One region of the Spirillospora sp. NPDC127506 genome, then DNA from elsewhere that is predicted to be linked to it. Evidence: riboswitches for the same ligand, from Rfam matches in the RefSeq annotation. Region 1 holds a riboswitch; the other holds the start of a gene.
What was found. A riboswitch is a leader RNA that binds a small molecule or an ion and turns the genes downstream of it on or off. The one in region 1 is predicted to bind S-adenosylmethionine.
Positions count from the first base shown of each region.

Region 1 (14,294 bases):
GGTTCGGCGTTGGGGGGTTGTCCCGCGTCGCGTTCACCGGCGATCCCGGACGCGCTGTGCGGCGCCTCCTCCGGGTGCGCGGGTCCACGTCCCGGGCTCGGCCGGCCGGGTGCCCCCTCGGGTGTGGGGGCGCCGTGGGCGGTGAGGGCCTGGTCTGCGCGCGGCGCGGCGGCGCCCTCCTGCGGGTGGCTCGACTGGTCCGGCGGGACGGCCGGGCCCACGGGGACCGCGGGGTTCTCGGGGGGCGGGGGCGTGGAGGCCGACGGCGGGCTCGCCGGGCCGCGGAGGGTGCGGAGCTGCTCGGCCGTCATCGATGCGTCGATGGGCGTGCCCGGGTTGAGGACGAGCGTCCAGTCGGTGTCGGGCCAGGCGGCGACCATCTCCTGGAGGCTCGGCATGATGAAGCGGGATGAGCCGATGGCCTCGTTCATCCACTTCAGGGACGTGAACACCTGGATGGACGTCCGGCCGTGGATGGGGACGGGCCGCCACGGGAAGTCGGGGTCGCCCGGCACGATCCCCCAAGGGGTGTCCGCCTCGGCGGGGACCAGGACCTGGGCGCCGAGGAGGGTCTTGGAGAAGGCGTCGGTGTCGCCGCGGCGGGCCACGTCGAAGAGGCGCTGCTCGACGTCGTTCTGCGGTTCGAAGTGGTCCGTCATGCGCTGGGCGGCGCGCTGGTCGGCCCAGGTGGCGAGGCCGGGGAGCTGCTGGGCCAGGACGGTGCCGCCGGCCGGGGAGCCCGAGTTGATGGCGAGCGGCCAGTCGTGGTTCGGCCAGTAGCGCAGGACGACGGTGAACGGCAGCTTGATGTACTCGGTGCCGGGGGCGGACGCCTCGTGGAGGCGTTCCGGGGACGTGAAGACGGGCACGACCGTGGACCCGTCCACCTCGCGGGTCTGCCAGGGGAAGCCGGGGCGGCCGGGGCGGAGCGCGAAGTCCATGTCGCCGGGGACGGGCAGCAGGACGTCGGTGTCCGCGAGGGTCTGCAGGAACAGGTCGTGGTCGTTGTTCGCGGCGGCGCGCAGCAGTTCTCGCTCGACGTCGTTCGCCGGCTGGAACTCGGGGCGGGGCGACTGCCGGGGCAGCTCGCGGTGCTGGTCGCGGAGCTCCTCCCACGGGGCGGGAGCGCGGCCGACCTGCGGCGGGCGGCCGTCGCCCTCGGCGACCTGGCGGACGAACCAGGCCGGCATCCGCGCCTCGATGGGCAGGACGGTGCCGACGCCGTGGGCGGGCGCGTCGATGGCGAGCCACCAGCGGGAGTCAGGCCACGTCTCGGCGATGTCGCCGAACCGGACGGTCATGAAGTGCTGGTAGGACGGCCCCAGGCAGGCGCGCATCGCCGACGCGGAGGTGTAGACGAGGACGTGGACGCGGCCGTCCTCCTCCTGCGTCGGCCACGACGGCTGGGTCTCGTTGGCGAGCACGCCGTCCACCAGCTCGGGCGGGACGGGGACGACGAGTTCGCTGTCCGCGAGGAGGCGGAAGTAGCTCTCCTGGTCCCCGGCCCGTACGGTCTCCTGCAGTCGGTGCTCCAGCTCCGACGTGGGTCGCCACGCGTCGGCCACGGTCGCCACCCCCTGTTTTCCTCCGTGCTCGTCCCCGCGCGACTGCCTACGCTACATGGGCGAACAGGACCAAAGAGCATAATCATCTGACCGCGCGCGGGGACGCGCAGGTCAGCGCTCGGTCAGCCCGGCGAGGGCCGTGAGCAGCCGGTCCACGTGCTCCTCGGTCGTCCCCAGGCCGAGGCTGGCGCGGACGGCGGTGCCGCCGCCCGCCAGGTGCCGGACGAAGGGGTGCGCGCAGAACCGCCCGTCCCGGACCCCGATGCCGTGCTCCTCCGACAGCGTAAGCGCCACGTCGCGGGCGTTCCAGCCGTCCACGGTGAACGACACGATGCCGACGCGCGGCGCCTGGCCGCCCCACAGTGACAGTTCTCTCACCCGCGGCAGGGCGGAGAGCCCGGCCCGCAGCCGCCCGGTCAGGGCCTGCTCGTGGGCGGCGATCTCGTCCCAGCGGGAGGACAGGGCCGTGCAGGCGGCGGCCAGCGCGATCGCGCCGAGGACGTTCGGCGAGCCCGCCTCGTGGCGCTGCTCCGCGGCAGGCGCCCACCGGGTCGTGGCGCCGACCGACGCGCTCGCCCCGCCGCCCTTCAGGTACGGGTCGGCGGCGCGCAGCCAGTCGGCGCGGCCGGCGAGGACGCCGGCGCCGAACGGCGCGTACAGCTTGTGGCCGGAGAACGCGGCGTAGTCCAGGCCGAGCGCGGTCATGTCGAGCGGGCGGTGCGGGACGAGCTGCGCCGCGTCCACCGCGATGCGGGCGCCGTTGCGGTGCGCCGCCCGCGCGAGTTCCGCGACGGGCCACAGCTCGCCGGTGACGTTGGACGCGGCGGTGACGACGAGCAGCCGCGGCCCGACCGGGCAGGAGCGGAGCGCGCGGTCGGCGGCGGACACCGCCTCGGCCGGGGTGGCGGGCGCGGGGAGCCGCACGGCGCGCCGCCACGGCAGGAGCGAGGCGTGGTGCTCGGTCTCGAAGACGACGACGCTCGTCCCGGCGGGGACGGCGTGCGCCAGCAGGTTCATCGAGTCGGTCGTGTTGCGGGTGAACACGACCGCCGAACGCCGCCACGCCCCGAGGAACGCGCGGACGGTCTCGCGGGCCTCCTCGTACGCGGCCGTCGTGACCTGCGAGGCGTAGCCCGCGCCGCGATGGACGCTGCTGTAGTACGGCAGCGCGCGGGCGACGGCCTCGTGCACCGCCTCCAGGCAGGGCGCGCTCGCGGCGTAGTCGAGGTTGGCGTAGGGGATGCGGCCGCCGTCCCGCAGCGGCACCGGGGCGTCCGCCCCCACGACGCGCGGAATCCGGCGAACCCGGACCCCCTCGGGGCGCGTCACAGCAGGCGTGATGGGGGAGAGAAGCGTGGGCATACCGGGACCTTCCGGGTCAGGGACCCCGGACGTCGGCTCGGGATCCGCGCTTGCCGGAACGCGGTGCCGCGTCCGGCCAGGTCCTCACCCGGGGCACCCCATCGCGGACGAAGGGTTGCCGGCCAGCAAGCCGGGGCTTGACGCTGGCGCTCATGACCTAGTGCGGAATTATATGCGGGTCCGGTCGGGGATCAAGGGGACTGAGCAGGAGGAAGCGATGCGGTACGGGGTGGTTCGGGCGCTGGCCGGGGGCGTGGTGGCGCTCGGCGCCCTGAACGGGTGCGGGGTGCTCGGCGGCAACACCGGCCAGGTGTGCGCCGACACGAAAGAGGCGTTCCAGCAGTACGTCACCAAGATCAAGAGCATTCCGGCGGGGGAGCCCGCGCAGTGGCGGGCCCCGACCGAGCAGCTCGCGGGGCGCCTGGACGGGCTCGCGAAGAAGGCCGACGACGGCGACCTGAAGAAGGCGCTGAAGGCGGAGGCGGACAAGCTGCGCGCCGCCGCCCCCGCCGTCGGCACCGGCGACGTCTCCCAGCTCAACGCCGTGATGAAGGAGACGCCCGCCAGGATCGGCAAAGCCTGCGACTAACAGAGCCTGCGACTAACAGAGCCTGCGGCTGGCAGGGCCTGCGACTGGCAGGGCCTGCGACTGGGCGGTTGCCGAGCCCGGGGCGCGAGGTCAGCCGCTCGAGCCCGAGCGGCCGCCGCCGTCGCCGCCTCCGCCGCCGGTGCCCCCGCCGCCGCCTCCGCCATCGCCTCCGCCGCCGGTGTCACCGCCGCCGCTTCCGCCGCCTCCGCCGTCCGGCGGCCGGACGGTGGTGGGCGGGCCGGCCGGCGGCGTCGGGATCTCCGGCTCCTCCGTGGTCGGCGGAGGCCCGGACGGCTCGATGGTGCGCGGCGGCTCCGTCCGCCCCGGCGTGCTCGGGCCCGTCGGCCGGTCGTAGCCGCCGCCCGGCCGCATCGACGGCGACCCGAACGACTTGGGCGGGTAGTCCTTGATGGCGACGGCGTCCGTCATGTAGGCGCGCCAGATCTGCGCGGGAAGCTGCCCGCCGTACGCGCCGTACCCGGGGATGTTCAGCGGCTTGTTGTCGCCGCGGAACATCGCGACGGACGTCGCCATCTGCGGGATGAACCCGTTGAACCAGATCGCCTTGCCCTCGTCGGTCGTGCCGGTCTTGCCCGCGACGTCGCGCCCGTCGGGAAGCTGGGCGTTCGTCCCGGTGCCGCCCTGCACGACCTTCTGCATCGCGTACGTCGCGTCCCGCGCGTTCTGCGCGCTGAGCGCCCGGTTCCCCTTCTCGGTGAACGTCCGCTTGTGGTTCTCGTTGTCGGTGACGGACTTCACCACGAACGGCGTCCGGTGCACGCCCTCCGAGGCGAACGTCGCGTACACGCCCGCCTGCTGGACGGGGTGCAGCGACACGATGCCGAGCGGGAACGTGGCGGCGTTCCGCTGCTCCTCGGTCATCTGCGACGCGGGGATGCCCATCTTCTCCGCCATCTCGGCGATCTTCTCGTTGCCGATGTCCCGGCCGAGGTTGACGTAGGCGGTGTTGATGGAGTGCTGGGTGGCGGTGACGAGGTTCACCGTCCCGAAGCTCTCGTTGCTGTCGTTGTGGATGGCATGCCCGGCGAACGTCTGCGGGGAGCTGCCGTCGTAGGTGGTGCCGAGCGACCGCCCGTCCTGCAGCGCGGCGGCGAGCGCGATCGGCTTGAACCCGGACCCGGCCTGCGCCCAGTCGCCGAAGGCGCTGCTCAGCGCCTCCTCCAGGTAGCCGCGGCCGCCGTAGAAGGCGAGCACCTGCCCGGTGGCCGGGTCGACCGACACGGCCCCGGTGCGGATCTTCTTGCTCATCCCGTCCGGGGTGTTGCGCACCACGGCCTGCTTCATCGCGTCCATCAGCCGCTTGTCGAACGTCGTGGTGATCTTCAGCCCGCTGCGGTTGATCTCGTCCTCGCTGTAGCCGCGGCGCTCGGTGAGCTCCTTCTTGGCCACGTTGACCATGTAGCCCTTCTGGCCCTTGAGGACGTCGGTGATCTTCTGCTTGACCGGTACCGGGAACTCCATCGCGGCCGCGTCGGCGGACGTCAGGTAGCCGTCCTGCACCATGTTGCCGACCACGGAGCGCCACCGCTGCTCGGCGGCGGCGCGCTGGTGGCCGGTCGGGTCGGCGAAGTTGCTCGGCTGCTGGATCGCCGCCGCGAGGTAGGCGCCCTCGGCCGGGGTCAGGTCGGAGACGTCCTTGTCGTAGTAGGCGTGCGCGGCGGCCTGCACCCCGTAGGCGTTGCGCCCGAAGTAGATCGTGTTGAGGTACTGCTCCAGGATCCAGTCCTTGGACTTCTCCCGGTCGACCTTCAGCGCGACCATGATCTCCTTGAGCTTGCGGGTGACCGACCGCTCCTTGCCGATGCCGCCGTAGTAGTTGCGGACCATCTGCTGCGTGATCGTGGACCCGCCCTGCAGTTGCTTGCCGGTCACCGTGGACCAGAACGCCCGGGTGGTGCCCTCCACGGACACGCCGGGGTCGTCGTAGAAGCTGTCGTTCTCCGCCGCGATGACCGCGTTGCGGGTGCTCTCGGGGACGCGGTCGAGGTCGACGGCGTCCCGGTTGATGCCGGTCTTCGCGATCTGCGTCTTGCCGTCGGAGTAGTAGAACGTCGGCCCCTGCGCGATCGCCTTCTCCTGCGGGGACGGCACCGGGGTGAACAGGTAGGCGACGGCGAACGCCGCGATGCAGAACCCGATGAACCCGAGCAGCAGGAACAGCGTCCGGCGCAGCAGCCGCGATCTGCGGCTCCGCGGCTTCCCGGGGCCCTTGCCCCCGCCGCCTCCGCCGCCGCGGCCGCCGGGCGGCGGCCCGCCGCGCCGGGGCCGGCCGTGGCCGGACGAGCCGGGCTGTGGCGAGCCGGGCTGTGACGAGGCGGGCATGGTCTTGGTATCACCGGTGACCGGTGCCTCAACACCATCGGACGCCGGTTCCCCGGAGTCCGCACGGGACTCACCTGCCGCCTTGCCGGGTTCCTCCGCCTCGCCCGCATCATCCGATTCGGCGGCGGCCGTTCCGGTAGCAGGCGATTCGACGGCATCGGCGGCGGAGTCGGGTGCTTCGCCGTTCTTATCGCCGTTCTGTGATTTGTTTTGCACGTCCGAGAATTCGGTGTCTTCGATGGATTCTTCGGTGTCCGCGGTCAGCGTGCCGGTCGCCGGTCCGTCCGTGCCGGCCGGTGCCGCTGCCTCGGTGTCCTGCCGGTCCACCTCGGCCGGCCCGGTGGGCGCCTCGCCCTCCGGGGCCTTTTCGCTGTCGCTCACAAGCCCCCCGTGATTAATGCGTTACCGACGATACCTGAGGGGACGCGTGCGCCGGCCGCCCAATGCGCAACCCATGGCCTCCCGATAAGAGGACGGGCAATCCGGTCCGCCGGTTGTCGTGACGCACGCCGCAATGACGACTTTCCGCGAACGCCGAGCGGCGGGGCACCGATCGGTGCCCCGCCGCTCGCACATCGTTTCCGGGCGGCGCCCTCAGGCGCTCCCGCCCGCGCGCGGCCCCGCCGCGCCCGTCCTCACTTCTGGATCTTCGCGAGGACGTCCACGACGAACACCAGGGTGTCGTCGCCCTTGATCTTGGGCGGGTTGCCGTCCTTGCCGTAGCCCTCCTCGGGCGGCAGCACGAGCAGGACGCGGCTGCCGACCTTCGCGCCGGTCAGGCCCTTGTCGAAGCCCGGGATCGTCGCGCCGGTGCCGATCGGGAAGCTCACCGGCTGCTTGTTGTCCCAGCTCGAGTCGAACTTGTCGCCGCTCTTCCAGATCTTGCCGACGTAGTTCACGACGGCGTCGTCGCCCTTGGCCAGCGCCGGGCCGGTGCCCTCGACGAGGGTCTTGACCTGCAGCTTGTCCGGCGCGTCCGCGTCCGGGATCGTGATCTTGGGCTCCTTGGCGCCCTTGTCCTCGACCTTCGGCAGGTTCTTGTCGTCCAGCTTCTTCGCGGTGCCCTCGGGCTTCGGGTCCTTCGGGACGGCGGCCTGGATGTCCATGACGAACACCACCGCGTCCTTGTCGGTGATCTGCTGCGGGCTCAGCTGGCTGAGGTCCTTGGACGGCGGGAGCTGCAGCACGACGCGGCTGCCGACGGTCTTGCCGACCAGGTTCTTGTCGATCTCCTTCAGCCCGCTCTTGCCGAGGACGAGGGGCCGGGGGCCGCCCGGCTGCTGGCCCTGCTGCTCCCACGTGGAGCTGACCTTCTCGCTCTTGCTCTTGACGCGCGAGTTCTCGTCGTCCTTGTCCTTCGACCACTTGTAGGTGGCGAACGAGACGTAGGCGGTGTCGCCGTCGGCGAGGGCGCGGCCGGTCCCCTTGATCGGGGTGGTGATCTTCAGCGTCGTGGTCGGCGCGAGCTTGGTGGGGATCTCGACCTCGGGCTCGGCCGCGAACTTGCCGGTCACCTCGATCACCGGATCGGGGCGGTTGACCCACCAGTACACGCCGCCGGAGATCGCCAGTGCGGCCACCACGATCCCGGCGATCATCATCATCCGCCGCTTGCGCGCCTGCTTGGCGGTGAGCGCGGACGGGGCGGACGGCCGGTTCAGCCCGCTGCCCCGCCCGGCGCTGATGCCGTGCGGGGTGAACTCGGGGCTGCGGATGCTCTGGGCGTTCGGAATCTTCGCCTTCGCCTTGACCGTCGGCTTGCCCCGGGGCTTGTCATCCTCGGACATGGTTCCTCACTTGCTCCGGGTTAGACGACATCGCGAACGTGACCACCCTTCCAGGGCCGGGCTAAGCACAGCGTGAAAACCGTGTAAAGGAGGCCGACCCGCAATCTACCGGTCACGCGGGGACCGCGGTGCCGTCCGGCAGGGGACTGGAGAAGCCGCCAGGATATCTCTGCGGGGGGAATGATCCACCCCTCCCGGGTGGCAGGCTGGGGGGATGCGCCTCGCGACGTGGAACGTCAACTCGGTGAAGGCCCGCCTCCCGCGCCTTCTCGCCTGGCTGGACGGGACGGAACCCGACGTCGTCTGCCTGCAGGAGACCAAGTGCGCGGCCCGCGACTTCCCGGCCGGCGACGTCGCGGAACTCGGCTACGCCGCCGCCGCGCACGGCGACGGCCGGTGGAACGGAGTCGCGATTCTTTCACGGGTCGGCATTGAGGACGTCTCAAAAGGCTTCCCCGGCGAGCCCGTATACGAGGGCGAGGCCGAGGCGCAGGCGAAGCTGACCGAGCCCGCCCTCCTCGTCCCGGAGGCCCGCGCGATCGGCGCCACCTGCGGCGGGATCCGGGTCTGGTCGCTCTACGCGCCGAACGGCCGCACCCCGGAATCGGCCCACTACCGCTACAAACTCGCCTGGTTCGCCGCCCTGCGCGACGCCTTGGCCGACGAGCTGTCCGCGGGGACGCCGTTGATGGCGGCGGGCGACTACAACGTGGCCCCCACGGACGACGACGTCTGGGATCCGTCCGTCTTCGCCGACTCCACCCACGTCACCCCGGCCGAGCGCCAGGCCCTCGCCGAACTGCTCGGCCTCGGCCTCCACGACATCGTCCCGACCCCGATGAAGGGCCCGCACCCTTATACCTACTGGGATTACCGGGCGGGGATGTTCCACAAGAACTTCGGCATGCGCATCGACCTCGTCTACGGGAACGACGCCTTCGCCGAGCGGGTCGACTCCGCCTACGTGGACCGCGAAGCCCGCAAGGGCAAAGGCCCGTCCGACCACGCCCCGGTGGTCGTCGACCTCGGCTAGCCGCCGCGCCGGGCCAGGAGGCGGCGTTTCCCCGCCGAGGGGTCGTCGGCCTGGTCCAGGACGGTGTAGCCGTCCGGGAGCAGCGAGGCGGGCTCGCCGGGGGCCAGGCACCATTCGGCGGGCATCCGCGGCCGGTCGCGGCGGGCCGCCTCGGTGAACGCCTCCCAGGCCAGCAGGCCGCCGGGCAGGACGGCGCCGGCGGCGCGCCCGAACACGGCGCGGTCCCAGAACCCCGTGCACAGGACGAGCGCGTAGCCGGGCGGCTCGGGCCGCCACCGCCCCAGATCGGCCTGGACGAGCGTGATCAGCGGGCCGAGGCCGCGCCGCCGGGCCTCCGCGCCGAGCCGGCCGAGGGCGGTCTCGGAGATGTCCACGGCGGTCACGCGGCGCCCGGCGCCGGCGGCCAGCAGGGCGCTGCCGGACGGCCCCGAGGCCAGGTCGAGCACGGGGCCGTCGGGGAACCCCAGCGCGAGCGCCCGCTCCGCCAGCGGATGGACGGGCGACAGCGCGGGAGCGTCCCCGTACTTGGCGTTCCACCGGAGCCTGTCCGGATGCTCCGCCAGCTCGGGGTCCATGCGGCGACCCTAGCGCCGCTCCGCGATCAGCAGGAGGAACATGGCGGTGGGGAAGCCCTTCCGCCACCACGGGTCGTCGCGCAGCTGCTCCGCCGTAGGGTGCGGCTCGCGCAGGTCGGCGATGACGAATCCCGCGTCTCGGAGCGTTCCAGCGTAGTACTCCAGCGGCCGGAGCCAGCTCGTGATCACCGAAGGGGACTCCAGGCCGTCCACCAGGAACCTCTGGTCGATGCCGCGCGAGGCGAAGTACTCCTCCGCCGGGACGCTGTTCATCGCGCCCTGCTCGGAGTTCTTCACGTAGAAGCAGGGGTGCAGGGTCAGCAGGATCAGCCGGCCGCCGCCGCGCAGCACGCGCGCGAACTCGCCGATGGCGCGGGTCGGGTCCTGCAGGTGGCTGAAAAGGTGGTTGCAGAGGACGAGGTCGAACTCGCCGTCCTTGAGGGGGAGGTCCTCGACGCCGGCGCGGATGAACCTGGCGCCGGGCGAAGGGTGGGACGAGGCGGCGTCGATGAGGCCCTGCGCGGCGTCCACGCCGGTCACGTCCGCGCCCATGGAGGCGAGCTTGCGGGACAGGTAGCCCTCGCCGCACCCGGCGTCCAGCACGCGGAGCCCGGCGCATTCGCCTACGGCGTCGAGGACGGCGGCGTCGGTCAGTTCGGTGCGGTATCGGTCGCGGCCCTCCCTGATGACCTTGACCCAGTACTGCGCGTTGGCCTCCCACCTCTCGCGCGTCAGATTCGCCATGGCTTGCGCCGTGTCCTCCACCGGCTCCCCATTCCTCAGGTGTGCCACGCGGTTCAGGCGGCGCCCTTGAGCCGCCGCACCAGCGTGTTGCAGGTCTGTCTGGTCGTTCTGTTCCGGCAGTCGGCCCCGCGCAGTTCCAGCGCCTGGATCAGCTCGGTGATCTTGCCGCCGAACGCGGGGTCGCGTTTCAGTGCCAGCGGAATGTACGTCGACACCAGGTAGTACAGGTAGGCGTCGTTGTAGACCGCTATCTCGCGCAGCACCTCGGTTGCCGTGTTGCGCAGCGACAGGGAGCTCGGCAAAGTGAAGTCGCTGCTGATCCGGCCGTCTCTGGTGTAGGTCGGGAACGCCCATTCCTCAAGGGCGGCGTACACGGGTGTCGCGTCCAGTTCCCTGCGGTAGCGCTCGGCGAGGTCGAAGTCGTCCGAGCTGATCAGGGACCCCATCACGACGCCGCGCATCATGAACGCGCTCTGCCGCCCGGGGACTTCGAAGCTGAGGTCGGCCTCCAGCTTCCCCGTCACCTTGCTGACCTGGTGCGTCAGGATGTTGAGCGCCAGGATCGAGTGGAACGAGTAGGTCTTGCGGTTCAGCCGGGGCGCCAGGTCGAGGGAGGCGTCGAAGAGCTTCTGCGGGTCCGTCAGCAGCCCGTCGGGCTCGGGCGAGTAGATCGATTCGAGCGCGCGGTCCTGCTCGCGCCCCCAGAAGCGGGCGATGAACGACGACGTCTTCTGCGTGGCCTCCCCGCGCATGATGTGCAGGGCCGCCTCCAGCGCGTTCAGCAGGTGCTGCTGCGCGACGGTGGAGTTCTCCAGGGCCTTCAGGTCGACCGTGAGCCCTTCGCCGTGCAGGTCGCCGATCAGCCCGTCGCGCCTTTTCCGGACGGCGTGCGCCATCGAGTACTCGGCGATTCCCGGAACGGACGACATGAGGCTCTGCAGGGACCGTCCGCTGACCCGGTCGAGCCATTCGGCGTTGTCCCACAGCCGGAAGATCGTGCTCTCGTCGAGGCCGGAGAACGCCGCGACATCGGACATGTTCAGGCCCATGTCCCTGGTGATGTCGGAGAGAGACTTCGGCGCACCGTCCGCTGTCATCACTCGCCCTCGAGGTGGCAATTGTCGACGCTTCGATCCTAGCGAAGCGCCGGCTGCCCGGAACGGGCGATGCGCAGATGTGTCCGTCCCGCCACCGGCGAGCGCGGCCGGCGTCACGGGGCGGCCGGTCACCCGGCGGCGGGGCCGTCCAGGCAGCCCCCGCGCGCCTGGACGGCCGGCGGCCCGCCCGTCATGGCAGCCGCCACTCGTCCCGGACGCCCAGCCCGAACCAGAACGTGGACGTCCCGTTCCTGCCCCGGTGGGTGCCGAAGTCGGCGGCGAGCGCCTTCATCAGCATGAGGCCGCGTCCGTGCACGGACGGCTGCTCCTCCGCCGGACGGGGCTGCCCGGGCGCGGGGCCGCCGTCGGTCACCTCGACCCGCACGTACCGGTCGAGGTGCAGGACGGCGAGCAGGATCGTCCCGTCCCGGCGCGGCCGCGCGTGCAGCACCGAGTTGGTCATCGCCTCGCTGGTCAGCAGCTCCAGGTCGCCGAGCTCGGAGCGGTCGGCGCCGAAGTGCTGGCCGACCAGCTCCCGGACGTAGGACCGGGCGAGCCGCACGGCCGGCGGCGTGGCGGCGAGGTCGATCTCCCCGATGAGCCGGCCGGACGACTTGCCGTTGTTCCAGGCGGACGGGATTCCGAGTTCCAGGGAGGGCGCGGGAACCAGCGCAGGCCCCCCGGACCACGCGTCTGATGGGTTCATGGCGGGGTTGGTTTCACGTCTCCGTGTCGGGCTGTATGCGAACATGTGTTCTCAGGCCAAGTCGAAGTCGGACGTGGAGTGAAACAACACACACTCTTACGCAGCTTGTAGAGGCCAGTCACCGCCCCTTGCGCGCATGCAAGCCCCCTACCGCACCCTGTGTTCATCACCTAGGGCACGCGACCCGTCACCGAGCGGCTACTCCGCGGGGACGCGGCCCCACGCCGAGATCAGCGGGGCAAGGGTGAGATCAAGACCGCCTTCGGCGATGACGGCCAGAAGGTGGTCGATCTCCTCGCTCGTAGCATGCCCGCCCGCGATCAGGCGGTCGCGGACCTGCATGATGGTCGCGGCCTCCAGCACCCCGCACGCGGGCGCCGCGATCGGGGAGTAGGCGTCCGCGCGCACGCCGGTCAGGCCCGCCTCCCGCAGCAGCCGGGGGAGCCTGCGGCCGTAGGCGAGGTCGGCGCCGCGCTCGGCGAGCAGCTTCCGGAACCCCCGCCGGACGCTGTTGGCCAGGCGCTCGTCGGGCCCGCGCTCGTCGGGGCAGGCCAGCGGCTGCAGCGCGGGGTCGGCGTCCTCGACGAGCAGGACCCCGCCGGGGCGCAGGCTCTCCACCATCGTCCGCAGCGCCGCGTCCCGGTCGGCGAGGTGCACCAGGACCAGCCGCGCGTGGACGAGGTCGAACGGCCCCTCGGGCGGCTCGTCCCGGACGATGTCGTGCCGCCGGACCTCGACCGGCGCGTCCCCGAGCCACGACACGTCGATGTCGGTCGCCAGCACGCGCCCGCTGTTCCCGACGCGCCCGGCCAGCCAGGCGGGCACGGACGGCCCGCCCGCCCCGACCTCCCAGCACCGCCAGCCCTCCGCGACCCCGATGTCGTCCATGTGCCGGAACGTCCACGCGTCGAAAAGCTCCGAAATGGCCGCGAACCGCGCCCCCGCCTCGACCTGCCGGTTGCTCAACAGATACTCCACCCCCCGATGATGCCGGTGCTCGCGGCGCGGCGTCACGGGATGAGCTGGGGGAGGAGGGTGTCGCGGAGGGCGGCCAGGGTCCTGGTCTCGGCGGCGGCGGCTTGGACGCGGGCGGCCAGGGCGGCGGTGAACTCGGTGAACCTCCGGGCGGCCGCGTCGCCGGGCCAGGGGATCTCGAAGGCGGCGATGTCGGGCCAGCGGGCGCGCGGCATGCGGGTGCCGTCGCCGACGGCGGACGCGTGGGCGATCACCGCGTCGCTGGACAGGGCCGCGAGGAGCCAGCCCCGGTGGGCGGGGTCCTTCGGGCGGATCACGAGGATGTCCGTCGAGGCGACGCCGTCCACGAAAGCCAGCCCTGCCTTGTGGAAGTAGGGGCGGAGCTTGCCGAAGAGGATGTCGCCTGAGGCGAAGCGCCTCTTCGCGCTGGTGATGCTGGACGCGTCGGTCCAGGTCGAGAGCCACATGTGCCGTTTCGGCATGTGTTCCAGGGCGATGTAGTTCTCGGTGCCGGCCAGGTCCGCGGCCGGGACGGTCGACCGGACGAGCTCGCCGAGGTCGCCGATGCGCGTCGAGGCGCGGGGGGCGGACGCGTCGTAGCGGGCGCGGACGAGGGCGTCGGCGCAGGCGGCGATGCGGCCGTTCACGGCGATCTTGTCGTCGAGGGCGCCGAGGGCGGAGGCCGCCGAGTCCTGCTCCGCCCTGGTGAGGCGGGCCGTGGTGAGCCGGTTCAGGATCCCGTGCGTGAGGAGGGGCTGGCCGGAGCCGATGCGGTACCGGTTCAGGCCGAGCCTTCTCAGGAGGTAGTAGACGTAGCGGGGGTTCACTCCTTGTTTCGGGGCGGCGATGATGGCGTTGTCGGTGACCCAGCACGGTTCCGGGCTGTAATGGACGGCGCCGCAGTAGGTGCCCACGCGGCCGACGATGGTGCTGTGGGCGGCGGCGTTGAATTCGCCGGAGGCGCCGATGACGCCGTTGGCCCCATAGGTCCGGTAGGCGGTGCCCGGGGCGGGGCGCGGCCTTCCGTTCGCGAACGTGACGATCTCGCCGAGTGCCACGTCAGCCATTCAGGCGCCCCAGCTCCGCCCGGACGACGCGGTCCAGCCGCGCCGACTCCTCGAAATGCGCGAAGAGTTCTTCGGTGAGGCGCTCCACCCTGGCCGCCGGGGGCTCGCCGCCGGTTTCGGCGCGGGCGGTGCCGACGTAGCGGCCGGGGGTGAGGACGTGGTCGTGGGATCTGATCTCGTCCAGATCGGCTGAACGGCAGAAGCCGGGGACGTCCGAGTAGCCGGCGCCGCGCCAGGAGCGGTACGCGCCCGCTATCCGGGCGATGTCGCCGGTGGTGAGGACCCGCTCGGTGCGATCGGCCATCGTGCCCATGTCGCGGGCGTCGACGAAGAGGACCCGGCCGTCCGCGGTGCGGTCGAAGAACCAGAGGCACGCGGGGATCGGGGTGCTGCGGAAGAGCCGGTCCGGCAGCGCGACCACGCACGACACCAGGCCCGCCTCCAGCAGCGC
Region 1 covers NZ_JBEORG010000001.1:540,972-555,265, forward strand. The annotation lists gene ABTW95_RS02515 (SseB family protein) at 1-1,574, opposite strand, end outside; gene ABTW95_RS02520 (aminotransferase class V-fold PLP-dependent enzyme) at 1,677-2,927, opposite strand; SAM riboswitch class IV at 2,969-3,085, opposite strand; gene ABTW95_RS02525 (DUF8711 family protein) at 3,145-3,516, shown strand; gene ABTW95_RS02530 (transglycosylase domain-containing protein) at 3,607-5,859, opposite strand; gene ABTW95_RS02535 (FKBP-type peptidyl-prolyl cis-trans isomerase) at 6,495-7,646, opposite strand; gene ABTW95_RS02540 (exodeoxyribonuclease III) at 7,861-8,679, shown strand; gene ABTW95_RS02545 (methyltransferase domain-containing protein) at 8,676-9,254, opposite strand; gene ABTW95_RS02550 (class I SAM-dependent methyltransferase) at 9,264-9,998, opposite strand; gene ABTW95_RS02555 (hypothetical protein) at 10,052-11,095, opposite strand; gene ABTW95_RS02560 (ATP-binding protein) at 11,286-11,801, opposite strand; gene ABTW95_RS02565 (methyltransferase domain-containing protein) at 12,000-12,779, opposite strand; gene ABTW95_RS02570 (restriction endonuclease subunit S) at 12,812-13,843, opposite strand; gene ABTW95_RS02575 (class I SAM-dependent DNA methyltransferase) at 13,836-14,294, opposite strand, start outside.

Region 2 (14,294 bases), on a different contig from region 1:
ATGGCCTCGCGTCCGCGCAGGACGTTCTCGCCGGCGGCCTCGGTGACCTCGTCCCAGGGGGCGACGGTCTGCGCCGCCGCCTCTTCCCGGCCCGCGTCGGTGAGGGAGAACAGGCGCTTGCCGCTCTGCTCCTCGCTGCCGACCTTGCCCTCGTCCTCCAGCATCTGGAGGGTCGGGTAGACCGAGCCGGGGCTCGGGCGCCAGACCCCGCCGGTGCGGGCGTCCAGCTCCTGGATCATCTCGTAGCCGTGCATGGGGCGCTCGGCGAGCAGGGCGAGCAGCGCCGCGCGGACGTTGCCGCGCCGCGTCCGCCGTCCGCGTCCACCGCGCCCGCGGTGTCCGGGCCCGAACCCGGGACCACCGGGACCCCACGGGCCGAACGGGTCTCCGCGCCGGCCGCGGACCTCGGGCCTGCGGCCCCCACCACGCCTGGTCTTCATGTGCTCATGCATCGCAGTCTCCTAACTCTATTGATCGGTTGCGATGCATTAACGATATATCGGAATAGCTCGCGATGCAACACCAACCGTCCAAGCTTCTTGACCGGGCCCCGCGCGGGCCACCGGGGCACACGCGCACGCAGCGACCGGAGCCCTCCCTGGCTCGCGCTGTTTGGCCTGGTTATCCCCAGAGCAGCGTTCTGCTTCCGCGCATGGCGGGCGTGCTTGACCATGGGGGTAAGCGGGTCCGCCCCCGGGCGGGAGGGGCCTGCTTTTCAACACCGCGAGACGCTTCGGCACGGCGAGACGCGCCACCCCGCGAAGACCCGCGGCCTCCCCAAGGTGGGGCGCTGGTCCGTCCCCAGAGCAGCGGCGGGTGTCCGGTGGGGTGTCCGGTGGGGCGTTCGGGTGTGCCGGCGTGGGGTTAGAGAGTGACCTTGAGGTTGTCGAGGATGTCCTTGGTGGCGTTGCGGTCGTCGGTCTCCTTGACGCGGATCCACAGGCCGAACTTGCCGGACTTGTCCTTGAGACCGATCTCGGTCACCGAGGGCGTGCCGGTCTTGCACGCCGTGAAGCGGGTGATCGTCCCGTTGAGGGCGCCGTCCGGAGTGGTGTAGTTCTCCGGCGCGGCCTTCGTGCACTGCGGGTGGTTGGACGCGCTCGGCGGCGGGAGCTGGCCGGGGCGCACGTCCGTGGTCACGCCGATGAAGACGCCGGGACCATTGCCGTTGCCCAGGAACGCGGCCTTGTTCGGCGTCGCGCGCAGCACGGGCCGCGGCTGGGCGTCGTTCAGCCGGACCGTGGACGGCGTCCACGTCTGCTCCTGGTCCAGCGGCCACGCCTTCGGCACCGCCGTCTTGATCTTGCCGGCCTTGTCGGAGGCCGCGACGAAGTCCTTGGGGATCGCCGGCTTCTTCTTCCCCTCGTCGTCCTTGCCGTCGCCGCCGGAGAACAGCACGCCGAGCGTCAGCCCGCCGATCAGTGCCACGGCCAGCACCACCGCGGTGATGATCAGGGGCGTGACGAACTTCTTGGGCGGCCCCCCGCCGCCGGAGAGCCTGCCCATCAGGCCGCCCTGCCTGCCGCCCGGCCCTTGGGCCTGGCCTTGGACGGGGCCGGGGGGCGGGGGCTGGAAGCCCGTCGGCGGTGGCGGGCCGCCGTAGGGGCCCATCGGCTGCGCGGGGCCGCCGCCGCCCTGCGGAGGCGGCTGGGTCGGGAACACGGCGGTCTTGTTGTCCCCGCCCGGCGGCGGCGCCTGGTACGACACCGTGCGGTCGTTGTCGTTGTCCGGGGCCGTCGGGCCCTCGCCCTGCCGGAACGGCGCGGGGCGTCCGGCGGGGTCGTCCACGATCGTCGCCTGCCCGCCGCCCGGAACCGGAGGGCCTTGCGGGACGCGCATCTCGGAGGTGCGGACGTCGTCCTCGGCGGGCTGGTCGAGCCGCGTCCGCATCTCGGCCGGGGCACCGGCCTGCCCCGGCGCGCCGGCCTGTCCGGGACCGGGCGCCTGCTGCCCGGGACCGGGCGGCTGCTGGGCGGGGCCCGGCGCGGGCGGGCGCGCCTGGGAGCCGTCGCGGTAGAAGTCCTGGACGGTGGCGTCCGCGTCGATCCGCGGGGCCGGCGCGCCGGACACGGGGGTGGGCGCGGCCGGGGCCGTCGTCGGGCGCAGCGTGGACAGCGCCTCCGCGAACGCCTCCGCGGTCGGCCACCGCTTCTCCCGCTCCACCTCCAGTGCCCGCATGATCACCTGGTCGAAGGCGGGGGTCAGCCCCTCGCGCAGCTCGCTCGGCGGCGTCTTCACCGGCGCCGGGCCCGGGGCCCGCCCGGTCAGCATGTGGTAGGTCAGCGCGCCCAGCCCGTACACGTCGGCCCGGACGTCGAGCCCGCCGCCGAACCGCGCCTGCTCCGGCGACATGTACCCGGGCGTGCCGACCGGCAGCGTGAACGCCCCGGACGCGTGCGCCAGCGCCTTCGCCAGGCCCAGATCGGCGATGAGCAGCTTCTCGCCGCCGTCCCGCGTCGACTGGAACAGCACGTTGGACGGCTTGAGGTCGCGGTGGATCACCCCGAGGGTGTTGATCACCTCGACGCCGTGGGCGATCTGCTCCGCGAGCGCCACGACGTCGCTGACCGGAAGTGGCCGTTCCCGCATGCGGTCGGCCAGCGTCCCGCGGTCCGCGTACGACATGACGAAGTACGGGCGCCCGTCCGGGAGTTCTCCTATGTCGTGCACGCGGACGAGCCGCTCGGAGTCGGCGCGGCGCAGGATCCGGGCCTCCTCGAGGAACCGGTTGCGCACGTCCAGATCGTCCACCAGGTTGCTGTTCAGCACCTTGATGGCGACCTGTGACTCCAGGGCGTCGTCGTGCCCCAGCCACACAGAGGCGAACGCCCCCGAACCCAGGACGCGATCGATTCGGTAACGGCCTACAGCTGGTGGGAATGACACTCCCGTATCATCCCAGCAAACGGGGTGAGCCCGCGAACGAGCAATGAGGCGGCATGGCATTCGACGAGAGGACCGAGGAGCTGGCGGTGAAGGCCGCGCAGGGCGACCAGGGCGCCCTCAACGAGCTCCTCCGCAAGATCGAGCCGGACGTTCTCCGGCACACCTCCCGGTTCCTGCCCTGCCGGCAGGACGCCGAAGAGGCCTGCCAGGACGCGTTGCTCCAGGTCGCGCGGAACATCCACCGGTTCGAGGGCCGGTCGCGGTTCAGCACCTGGCTGCACGTCGTCGTCGCCAACTCGGCGCGCTCCACCTACCGGTCGCTGAAGCGGCGCTCGGTGGAGCAGGCGGGCGAGCTCCCCCAGCAGCGCCCCGACCCGCGCCGGACCAGCGTCATCGCCGGGTCGCGGGTCGACATCCTCGACGCCATGGAAGACCTGGAGGCCCGCAAGCCGGACCTCATCCAGGCCCTCGTCCTGCGGGACGTGTCGCAGCTGGAGTACGCGGAGATCGCCGAGCAGCTCAAGCTGCCGCTCGGCACGGTCAAGTCCCGCATCCACGAGGCGCGCAAGCAGGTCAGGCAGACGCTGGGCGAGTCCTACACCTGACCGCCGGCCGACCGGACGGCCCGTCAAAGGTCGGTAATCGCGCGGTAACGGTGCGTCTAGAATCGGTGCCGTGAACTGCGCGTCTGCAGCAGCATGCGGTGCATGCCATCAGGACCGGCCTCCCGCCACGACCGCCCGATCTTCGTTCTCGGCTGCGCCCGTTCCGGGACGACCCTGCTGCGGCTGATGCTCCACTCGCATCCGCGCATCGCACTGCCGACGGAGACCAAGTTCGTCCTCCCCGCCTATACGGCGCGGTGCGAATTCGGTGACCTCAGGGAGAGCAAGAACAGGCGCGCGCTCGCCGAGTGGATCACCGGCGACCGGTCGACCAAGTTCCGCGAGCTCGGCCTCGACGCCGGCGAGGTCGCCGAGGCGATCGCCGCCGGGCCGCCGACGATCGGCTCGGCGCTCGGCGCCGTGTTCCGCGCCTACGCGCGCCTGCACGGCAAGGCGCGCTGGGGCGACAAGCGCCCGAGCTACATCCGGTACGCCGGGCCGCTGCTGCGCATGTTCCCGGACGCGCAGTTCGTCCACCTCGTCCGGGACGGCCGGGACTGCGTCGCGTCCCTGCTGGAGATGCCCTGGTACGACGGCGACGTCCACCACGCCGTGTCGCTGTGGCGCGAGACGATCGACCAGGGCCGCCGGCTCGCCGCGCGGCTCGGCCCCGACACCTACTACGAGCTGCAGTACGAGCGGCTCGTCGCCGACCCCGCCGACGAGCTGACCCGGCTCTGCGGCTTCCTCGGCGAGGACTTCGACCCCGCGATGACGCACCCCGAGGGCCTCGCGCGGCAGACCGTCCCGTCCCGCAAGCGGTGGCACGGCCGGACGCACGACGCCGTCACCACCAACCGCATCGGCTCCTGGGCGGAGCGGCTCGACCCGTGGGAGATCAGCCTGGCGGAGGCCGCGTTCGGCGAACGGCTCGCCGAATACGGGTACGAGCCGAGCGGGCTGCCGCGGCCGTCCGCGTCGCAGCTCGCCCACTTCACCCGCGTCAGCGCGCACCGCCGCATGGCGCAGAGCAAGGACGCGCTGCGCGAACGCTGGAAGCAGCGGCACGAACCGAACCCGGTCGACTGCCGCCTGGTCGCCGAACCCTCCGCCAGCACCGCCTGAAGCCCGCGGCGTGCCGCCCTCCTTGCCCGGAGAGGGCGGCACGCCGCATCTTCATGCGGCGCCGTCGCGGGCGGACGCTCCCCGCGCGGCCGGGCCGACCCGTCCGGCCGGCCGGCCGGCGCCCGGTCAGTCGAGCGCGGCGAGCTGCCCGGCGAACCAGCGTTGCGGAGGCAGCGCCGTGGCGGCGGCGGCGAGCCGGGCGCAGCGCTCGGCCCGCTCCGTGCGCGGCATCAGCAGCGCCTGGTGCAGCGTCTCCGCCGTCTGCGTCACGTCGAACGGGTTCACCATCAGCGCGTCCTCGGACAGCTCCGACGCCGCGCCGGCCTCCCGCGACAGGACGAGCGCGCACCCCTGCTCCGACAGGACGGGCCCCTCCTTCGCGACGAGGTTCATGCCGTCCCGGATCGGATTGACCAGCAGGACGTCCGCCAGGCCGTAGGCGGCGAGCGACCGCGGATAGTCGTCGTTCACCTGCAGGATCAGCGGCTCCCAGTCCGGGCCGCCGAACTCGTCGGTGATCTGCTCGGCCATCCGTTGGACGGCCGCGGTGTACTCGCGGTACTCGGGCAGGTCGTAGCGGGACGGGTAGGCGAACGCCAGGTGCACCACGCGTCCGCGCCACTCCGGATGGTTGGTGAGCATCTCGCGGTAGGCGGCGAGACCGCGCACGATGTTCTTCGACAGCTCCGTCCGGTCGATCCGCACGATGAGCCGGCGGTCGCCCACCTGCTCCCTCAGCGCGCGCGCCCGGTCGACGACGTCCTGCTGGGAGGCGCGCTTGCGCAACGCCGCTTCGTCGACGCCGAGGCCGTGGACGCCCACGTGCGTGGTGTGCCCTCCGCAGGTGACGGTCCGGGCCGCCCGGTCGACGCGTGCGCCGGGCACGAGTTCGCAGCAGTCGAGGAAGGCCGAAGCCCACCGCTCGGTGAGGAACCCCGCGTGGTCGGCGCCGAGTATCCCGCGGAGGACCTGGACCCCGATGTCGTCAGGCAGCAGCCTGTAGTACTCGGGCGGAGCCCAAGGCGTGTGGGAGAAGTGCACGATCTTCAGGTCGGGACGCCGATCCCGGAGCATCTGCGGAGCGAGCGACAGGTGGTAGTCCTGGATCGCGGTCTTCGCTCCCTGGGAGGCGTCTCGCGCCAGGGCGTCCGCGAACGCCGCGTTGTACGCCTCATAGGACTGCCAGTCGCGCCGTGCGCGCGCATCGAAATGCGGGCTGCGCGGAGTGTCGTACAGCAGATGGTGGACGAACCACAGCGTCGAGTTGGCCACCGCGTTGTAGGCACGGTCGAACGTGGCGGGCGGGATGTCGAGCATCCGCACCGCCGCGCCCCCGGTGTCGTATCCCGCCTGGTCTATGCGGCCGTCCGGTGAACGGCGTGCGGCCGTCCGGTCGGCCTCGTTGAGGCTGGCGCACACCCACAGCACGTCCGGGTCTTCGCCGGACGGCGCGGAGCCTTGGCCGGACGGCGGCGGCGTGCCCGCGGGCTCCAGCGGACGCGGCGGTCCGGGGTCGCGCGGGGCGCCGGTGACGGCGGCCAGGCCCGATACCAGCCCGCCTCCGCCGCGCCGCATGGCGAGCTCCCCGTCCTCCGATAGCGAGAACGACACCGGGCCGCGGTTGGATGCCACCAGCACTTGGCTCATACCGGAAGGGTCTCAGTTGCGACCGGGGCGCTCCACAGTGACCCGCGTGGTTTCCGCCACGGCCGGACCCCCTGGATTAGCGCGGCGCGCCGAGGGTAGACGGGCGGAATGAGCAGGTCCGAGACGAGGAAGACCGTGCTCGTCGCCGGTGCGGCCAACCTCATCCTCGCGATCACCAAGCTGATCGCCGGCCTGCTGGCCGGGTCCAGCGCGATGCTCGCGGAAGGCGCCCACTCGATCGCCGACACCCTCAACCAGAGCTTCCTGTTCGCCTCGCTGCGGCGCAGCGAACGTCCCCCCGACAAGCGCCACCCCTTCGGATACGGCAACGAGCGGTACGTCTGGTCGCTGCTCGCCGCGTTCGGGATCTTCATCGCCGGAGCCGGGTTCTCGATCTTCGAGGGGATCCTGACCATGACCGGCCACGGCGGCACCGGCACGGCGGTCTGGCTCGCCTACGCCGTGCTCGCCCTCGCCGCCGTCCTGGAGGGGGCGTCCTTGATCCGCGCCTTCCACCAGGCGCGCATGGAGACCCGCGAATCGGACCACGAACTGGTCGAACACGTCCGCCGGTCGCCCGACCTGACGTTCAAGACCGCGCTGTTCGAGGACAGCGCCGCGATGATCGGGATCGCGCTCGCCGCCGGCGGGCTGGTGCTCCGGCAGATCACCGGGTCGGAGTTCTGGGACGGGCTCGCGTCCGTCCTCATCGGGGTGCTGCTCGCCGGGCTGGCGCTGCTGATCGGGCGGGAGAGCACCGTCCTGCTCATCGGGCGGGCGGCCGACCCGGAGGCGCAGCGCGAGATCCGCGCGGAGATCCTCGGCGCGCCCGGCGTGACCGGCGTGGACGAGCTGCTCACCATGCACTTCGGGCCCGAGCAGCTGCTCGTCGCCGCCAAGGTCCACTTCTCCGACGCCATCAGCGCCGACCAGGCCGAGGACGTCGCGGGGGAGATCGACCGGCGGCTCCGGGAGCGGCTCCCCATCGTCCGGCACGTGTTCCTCGACCCGACCCAGCGCTCCGTGCGCAAGGAGTCGCCCGCGTGATCAAGACCTCGGCCGGGTAATGTCTCACTCGGTGGACCTACCTGTCTGGCATCCGGTCAGTTCATGTAAAGTCACGCATACGAGCCAAAGCGCTCGTAGTCGAACAACTGAATACCGCTCATCCAGAGGGGTGGAGGGACCGGCCCTGTGAAGCCCCGGCAACCACCCGGCTGAGGCGCGCTCGCGATCCTGCGAGGCCGGCCGGGAGATGGTGCCAACTCCGGCCTGCGACCAAGGTGGCGCAGGAAAGATGGGGAGAAAGGCCTCGCTTTCATGGCACTCACGCCTGCCACAGACCTCGGACCGGCTACCGCCCTCGTCTGCCGCGAATGCGGCTCCACCCGCGACCTCGGGCCCTTCTACGCCTGCGAGGAGTGTTTCGGCCCCCTGGAGATCGCCTACGACTTCGGGGGCGTCACCAGGGAGTCCATCGAGTCCGGGCCGCGCAACATCTGGCGGTACCGGGGGCTGCTGCCCGTCCCGTCCAACGTCGCGGACACGCCCAACACCGAGCCCGGCCTGACCCGCCTCGTCCGCGCCGACAACCTCGCGGAGAGCCTCGGGCTGCAGAGCCTGTGGGTGAAGGACGACAGCGGCAACCCGACCCACTCGTTCAAGGACCGCGTCGTCGCCGTCGCGCTCGCCGCCGCCCGCGAACTCGGCTTCAAGGTGCTGGCCTGCCCGTCCACCGGCAACCTCGCCAACGCGGTCGCCGCCGCCGCGGCCCGCGCCGGGATCCGCAGCGCCGTGTTCGTCCCGTCGAACCTCGAAGCCCAGAAGATCATCACGACGGCCGTGTACGGCGGGACGTTCGTGACCGTCGACGGCAACTACGACGACGTCAACCGGCTCGCCTCCGAGATCGCCGGCGAGCAGGACGACTGGGCGTTCGTGAACGTCAACGTCCGCCCCTACTACGCGGAGGGCTCCAAGACGCTCGGCTACGAGATCGCCGAGCAGCTCGGCTGGCGGCTCCCGGACCAGATCGTCGTCCCGGTCGCGTCCGGCTCCCAGCTCACCAAGATCGACAAGGCGTTCCAGGAGCTGATCAAGCTCGGCCTGGTCGAGGACCGGCCGTACCGCGTGTTCGGCGCCCAGGCCGCCGGCTGCGGCCCGGTCGCCGCCGCGTTCAAGGCCGGGCACGACGTGGTCCGCCCGGTGAAGCCCGACACGATCGCCAAGTCCCTCGCCATCGGCAACCCCGCCGACGGCCCCTACGTCCTGGACATCGCCCGCCGCACGAACGGCGCCGTCGAGGACGTCACCGACGCCGAGGTCGTCGAGGGCATCCGCCTCCTCGCCCGGACCGAGGGGATCTTCGGCGAGACCGCCGGCGGCGTCACCGTCGCCACCCTCCGCAAGCTGATCGGCGCGGGCACCCTCGACCCGTCCGCCGAGACCGTGATCATCAACTCCGGGGACGGCCTGAAGACCCTGGACGCCGTCTCCCCGGTCGTCGCACCGTCCGCGAACATCGTCCCGTCCCTGGAGGCGTTCCGCGCCGCCGGCCTCGCCTGAGAAAAGGAGCATCCATGAGCGTTTCCGTGCGCATCCCGACGATCCTGCGGACCTACACCGGCGGCGAGTCCGAGGTGAAGGCCGAGGGCGCCACCCTGCGCGCCGTCGTCGCCGACCTGGAGACGAACTACAGCGGCATCTCCGCCCGCATCCTGGACGACGCGGGCAAGATCCGCCGCTTCGTGAACGTCTACGTCGGCGACGAGGACGTCCGCTTCGCCGACGGCCTCGACACCCCCACCCCTGACGGCGCCCAGATCTCCATCATCCCCGCCGTCGCCGGCGGCTGACGCCCGCGGTGGCCCGGCCGACCCGCGGCCGGGCCACCGACGCACCGTCCCGAACGCCGTCCCCGCCATTTCACTCATCCGGAACCGCTGATTCCGCACGGCGACTCATTGTCAGGCCGCCCCCCTTCGGGAATCATTGCGGTCGATCCCGTAACAGTCGTCGACGCTACCGGCAATAAGCATGGGGTTACGGGCGCGGACTGCCGGAGGAGGGCGAGATGGGTGCTCCCGGGGACTGGGCGCTCGGCTGGCTCCTTGTGTGGGGCGTGGCCGTCGGATTTCTGTGGCTCCCGCGTCGGTACAGCTCATGGGTGGTGCGCATAGCGGGAACGAGCTTTGTCCGTGCCGGCCTCCTCACGCTGGCGGTGCACCTGGTGGGTGCTCTGCTGTTCATTTCCGCGACATTTCTCATCGACGACCTGCTCGTGACGGATTCCCCGACGTGGCCTGCCGCCGTCCTGTTCGTGCTGGCGGGCATGGTCTATTCACCGTTCGTGGGCATGGGGTTGCACGTACGGAACCTGGACCCGGTCGGGGACATCCGGCTAGCCCTCAAAGAAGCCGGTGCGACGCTCGGGCAGGAACGGGCGGTTGCCTGGACGGGCGGACTGCTGGCGTTCTTCGGGATGACGGCCATTTTTCTCGCCACGCTGGCCCTTTTCGGATGACTGACGCCGCCGACATCGGCCCCACCGCGGACAATCTCCGCGAAGCCGGTGGACAGCGTGACGATTGAAGGGCGCGCATGGTGCGAGTCGCCCGCAACTCCGTCCTGACCACCGGCCGGCTCGCCACGCCGCTCGCTCGATGGCCGTCTGTGCGCTCCCTGCATCGTCGGCGACGGGGAGGTCGTTGAGCGGCTCGCGTTGATGACGCGCTGGGCTCCTCTTACCTTTGATTGTGGGACGTCCGGAACAGACCGTCGCTCGGCGCCCCAAGCCGGTGCACGTGTTCGCGATCGTTGCGCGGATGGATGCGGACGATCACGCACCGTGGGGTGCGGCGACACGCCTGCGAGGTTCCCGGAGTGGTTTCGCCGCAGGTGGGAAGGGGTCTGGGCAGGTAGGCGACGCTTCCGCCGGCGAGGATGTGTGGCGCTTGCACTCGGCAGGGTGGAGTGACCAAGAGGAGTAGCGCACTCTCGCTGACCTGCGAACGGACGGCTCCACCATGCACGGACGGGGCTGTCCGTTCCGTGATTGTTCCGCGCTTGGCGATCTGGTTCGATGACCGTGCGGGATTGGGCGCGTGTGGTGAGGTGGGTTGGGATGAACGAGCGTGCGGTCATCCTGAATGAGTTGGCGCAAGGGATGGCCCCGATTGCCCAGGGTGTCGAGTGGTTCGAGGGACTGAACGACACTGAGCAGTTCGACGCCTTGCGCGATCTCGCGGCCTTCTGCGTTCAGGCGCGCGCCACCGCTGAGGACGGGCCGGAGAGCATCCGCAGAGCCGGAATCCGCCCCACCCACACTCCGGCCGTGCTGATCACGCGCGGGCGTATCGGGGAGCAACTAGCAAAGATCATCAACTTGCGGCAGGACGAGCGGGTTAAGGCGTTCCGCCTTCTGGTGGCGCTCCTTGGCGTTGCTGACGAGCGGCGGCGTGAGCACTGTTGCATCGAGCGGTGCGCCCATGCTTGGCACCACCTCCAGGCCTGATCCCGCAGGTGCCTTGGCCAGCGGCGGAGCCGCTGTTCTTCCCCCACCTTCCTCCCCCGGCCCCGACGAGACCTGTACCTAGCGACGGACAGGTTCCGTCAAGGGTGGCCGTAGGCCATCACGTAGTGACGCCGGAGGCGCCCTTGACGGGTTCTGGCCGTCGCCATCCTCGACAGATCGGGGTCGGGGGGAGCCCCGCGGATTTCCACCTCAACTTGCAACGTCCCTGTACCGGGGATGACTTGTGCCTGTACCCGGTGCACCTATGACCGGCGGCGGCGCGGCCCCCGTGGCGGCCGGACGGGGCGGGGCCGGCGGGCGCGTCGCGATGCGCGGCCCGGCGCGGCCGCCCGGTGACCGGCGCCCACGCCGCACGCTCCGGGCGGCCAGGCGCGGGGCCGCGCCAGCGGCCTGAGCGCCGCCGCCCCTTGATCCAAAACAGCCGAACTCGGCAAGCTGAAGAGTCCCCCGCCAGGTGCAGTAAGTACCCACCTCATCCACTGAGTTCGCGCTACGCTTGAGCAGCGTGCTGCACGGTCGGTTCTAGGTTTTGGAGATTTATTTGGAAACTCGGATCATCTCTCAAGTTGAGGCACTCAAGCTAGTAGCTAGAGATGAGTCACATTTCTGGGACGTCAAGAGTCTTCGAGCAGATGGAAAAGTGATTCAGAAGATTGCTTGCGCTCTCGCGAACGCAGAGGGTGGGGAGTTTGCTGTAGGCATTGAAGATGAGAAGGTGGCCTCGGGGCTGGCCCGTTGGAAGGGATTTCCTTCACAGGAAGCTGCTAACTGGATTCAGAGTTCGCTGGTCCGAGACATTTCCCCCCCTGTGCCCTATGAAATCGAGTTCCTGCAGGTGGAAGGGCACATGGAACAGGGCATTGTTTGTCTTGTGTCTATCCAGAAAAGTCCAGATGTGCACAAGTCTAGCAATCAAGCTGTCTATCAACGACGCGGAGCGCAAACGCTTGAACTGAAAGGCACGGCTATTGCGGATCTAACTCTATCCAAGGGCGCCAAGTCTTATGAAGATCAACTCTTGGAAGACTATGATCTTGAAGAGCTATGTGAAGAGGAGGAGTTGATCTTCTTTTTGGAGACCTATACGCCATCGTCTTCGCCTGAAAGGTTCTTGCGTCGCCAGCGACTAGTAAATCGAAAGTCGGATGAAGCAACGGTCGGCGCTGCGATCCTGTTTGCCGCAGAGCCGTCGGCTGTAGTCCCTAAACGCTGTGCAGTTAAGATCGCGCGTTATGAAACCTCTGAATGGACTCCACAACGAAAGCACCTGAAGGGAACACCTGTAACTATTGATGGGTGTGCTCGTGAGCTAATCGATCGTACGCTTGAGGAGGTGCGGCACATGATCCAAGAGCACACCATCCTTCAGCCTGATGGGACGCTTTCTCCCATGCGTTACCCACCCGAGGCACTCAAGGAGATCATCGTCAATGCGGTGATCCATCGAGACTATAATATTTCCGACGATATTCTTATCCTAATCTTCGATAATCGTGTCGAAGTGAGAAGTCCTGGGCGTTTGCCGGGTCATATTACCCAAGAGAATATTCGCGAGGATAGGTTCGCCAGAAATCCAACAATCGTTAGATTGTTGAACAAGTATCCCGATGCTCCAAATAAAGACATTGGCGAAGGTTTGGATACTGTGTTCAATGCCATGAAGGCCGCGCGCCTGAAGGAGCCGCGCCTTCGCGTGGAAGACAATGCTTTCGTGGTAGTTCTTGAACATTCACCCTTGGCTCGCCCGGAAGAAATAGTCCTTGAGTACCTTCGAAATCACGACGAGATCACCAATAAGATCGGTCGCGCTTTGACGGGAATCGAATCAGAGAACGCCATGAAAAAAGTCTTTTATAAGCTTAGAGATAGTGGCAAAATTGAGCCGGTTCCTGGGCGAAGTAACTTCAAGGCGGCATGGCGTCTGGTGAGTGAAAAGTAGGATGCGCGGTGGATGAGCGTGGACTGAGCACGTTCTATATGGCCTGGTCGACATCGTTCTTCGTCGTCTTTGATACCCATGAGCGAAGGACGGTCTGATAGCTGCTGTCTCGGGGCCGTAGTGTGTAGGGCATGATCCGTGCGGTTGTGTTTGATGTTGGGGAGTGTCTGGTTGATGAGTCTCGGGAGTATGGGACGTGGGCTGACTGGTTGGGGGTGCCTCGGCATACGTTCTCTGCGATGTTCGGGGCTGTGATCGCTCGGGGGTTGGACTACCGGGAGACGTTCCAGGTGTTCGCGCCCGGGTTTGATCTGACGCAGCAGCGGCAGGAGCGGGCCGAGGTGGGGCGGCCGGAGACGTTCGGGGAAGAGGACTTGTACCCGGATGCGCGTCCGACGCTGGCCAAGCTGCGGGGAGATGGGCTGTGGGTCGGGATCGCGGGGAATCAGACGGTGCGGGCCGGCGGGATCCTGCGGTCGCTGGATCTGCCCAGCGACATGATCGCGACGTCGGATGACTGGGGTGTGTCCAAGCCTGATCCGGGGTTCTTCCGGTGCGTGGTCGAGGCTGCGCCGTGTGAGGCCGACCAGGTGCTGTATGTGGGTGACCGGTTGGACAACGACATCATGCCCGCGGCGCAGATGGGGTTGCGGACGGCGCTGATCCGGCGGGGGCCGTGGGGGATCATTCAGCAGGACGACCCGGAAGCCGACCGCGTTCCGACGATGCGGATTGATTCGCTGGCCGAGCTTCCGGGCCGTATCGCTGAGTTCAACGCTGGAGCGCGCTGAGGGTGGTCTGCCAGCTGTAGAGGCGGTCGTCCAGGCGGCGGACGCATTCGGTGTCGGCCCAGGGCTGGAGGGCGCGGCGGACGTCGTGCACGCGGTCCATGCCGGTGGCGTACCAGGTGACGGCGAGTTGGTCGAGGGCCTGCTCGGCGTAGGAGCATGCGGCTTCGGGGTCGCGCTGGGCGACTTCGACGGCGGCCAGGTCGCCGAGGATGACGGCGCGCTGTTTGGCGTTGGTGTCGCCGATGGCCTTCAGGACGCCGAGGAGTGTGGCCTTGGCCTGGGCGGGCTGCCCGGCCTTGAGCTGGGTGTCGCCCTTGAATGAGGCGAGGCTGATGGGCGAGAACCAGTTGAACCAGTCGGGGGCGGGCTGCCCGGTGCTCTCGGAGAGCAGGTGTTCGGCGTGGTTGATCAAGCGCAAGGCTTCGCGGGGGTGTCCGCAGCGGGTTTCGCACTCGGCCTCGACGGCGTCCAGCCATGCCAGGAATTCGGCGGGGGCGGTGCCGCGTCGGGCGTAGGTGCGGGCGGCGCGCATGCGTTCGGCTGCCTCGTCGCGTCGGCCATCCCATCCGGGGATGAACGCGGCGTGCGCCAGGATGGCCGCTCCCAGCAGCGGGTCGTTGGCTTCGCCGGCGGCCTGGAGGGCGCGGACGTAGGAGGCGTCGGCGTCGTCGGGCTGGCGCAGGTCGAAGAACTCGATGCGGCCGACCAGGAGCAGGGACTCGGCGAGCGCGGTGGCCAGGATGGTGCGCGGGACACCGGTCGTCTCG
Region 2 covers NZ_JBEORG010000057.1:6,884-21,177, forward strand. The annotation lists gene ABTW95_RS32515 (PadR family transcriptional regulator) at 1-452, opposite strand, end outside; gene ABTW95_RS32520 (serine/threonine-protein kinase) at 865-2,946, opposite strand; gene ABTW95_RS32525 (RNA polymerase sigma factor) at 2,940-3,491, shown strand; gene ABTW95_RS32530 (sulfotransferase family protein) at 3,594-4,616, shown strand; gene ABTW95_RS32535 (alpha,alpha-trehalose-phosphate synthase (UDP-forming)) at 4,743-6,263, opposite strand; gene ABTW95_RS32540 (cation diffusion facilitator family transporter) at 6,372-7,310, shown strand; SAM riboswitch class I at 7,426-7,567, shown strand; gene thrC (threonine synthase) at 7,584-8,828, shown strand; gene ABTW95_RS32550 (MoaD/ThiS family protein) at 8,843-9,118, shown strand; gene ABTW95_RS32555 (hypothetical protein) at 9,337-9,786, shown strand; gene ABTW95_RS32560 (DUF5958 family protein) at 10,387-10,776, shown strand; gene ABTW95_RS32565 (RNA-binding domain-containing protein) at 11,339-12,736, shown strand; gene ABTW95_RS32570 (HAD family hydrolase) at 12,868-13,527, shown strand; gene ABTW95_RS32575 (NsdA family TPR-like regulatory protein) at 13,508-14,294, opposite strand, start outside.
Region 2: another riboswitch for S-adenosylmethionine. It lies ahead of thrC (threonine synthase); the one in region 1 lies ahead of ABTW95_RS02520 (aminotransferase class V-fold PLP-dependent enzyme).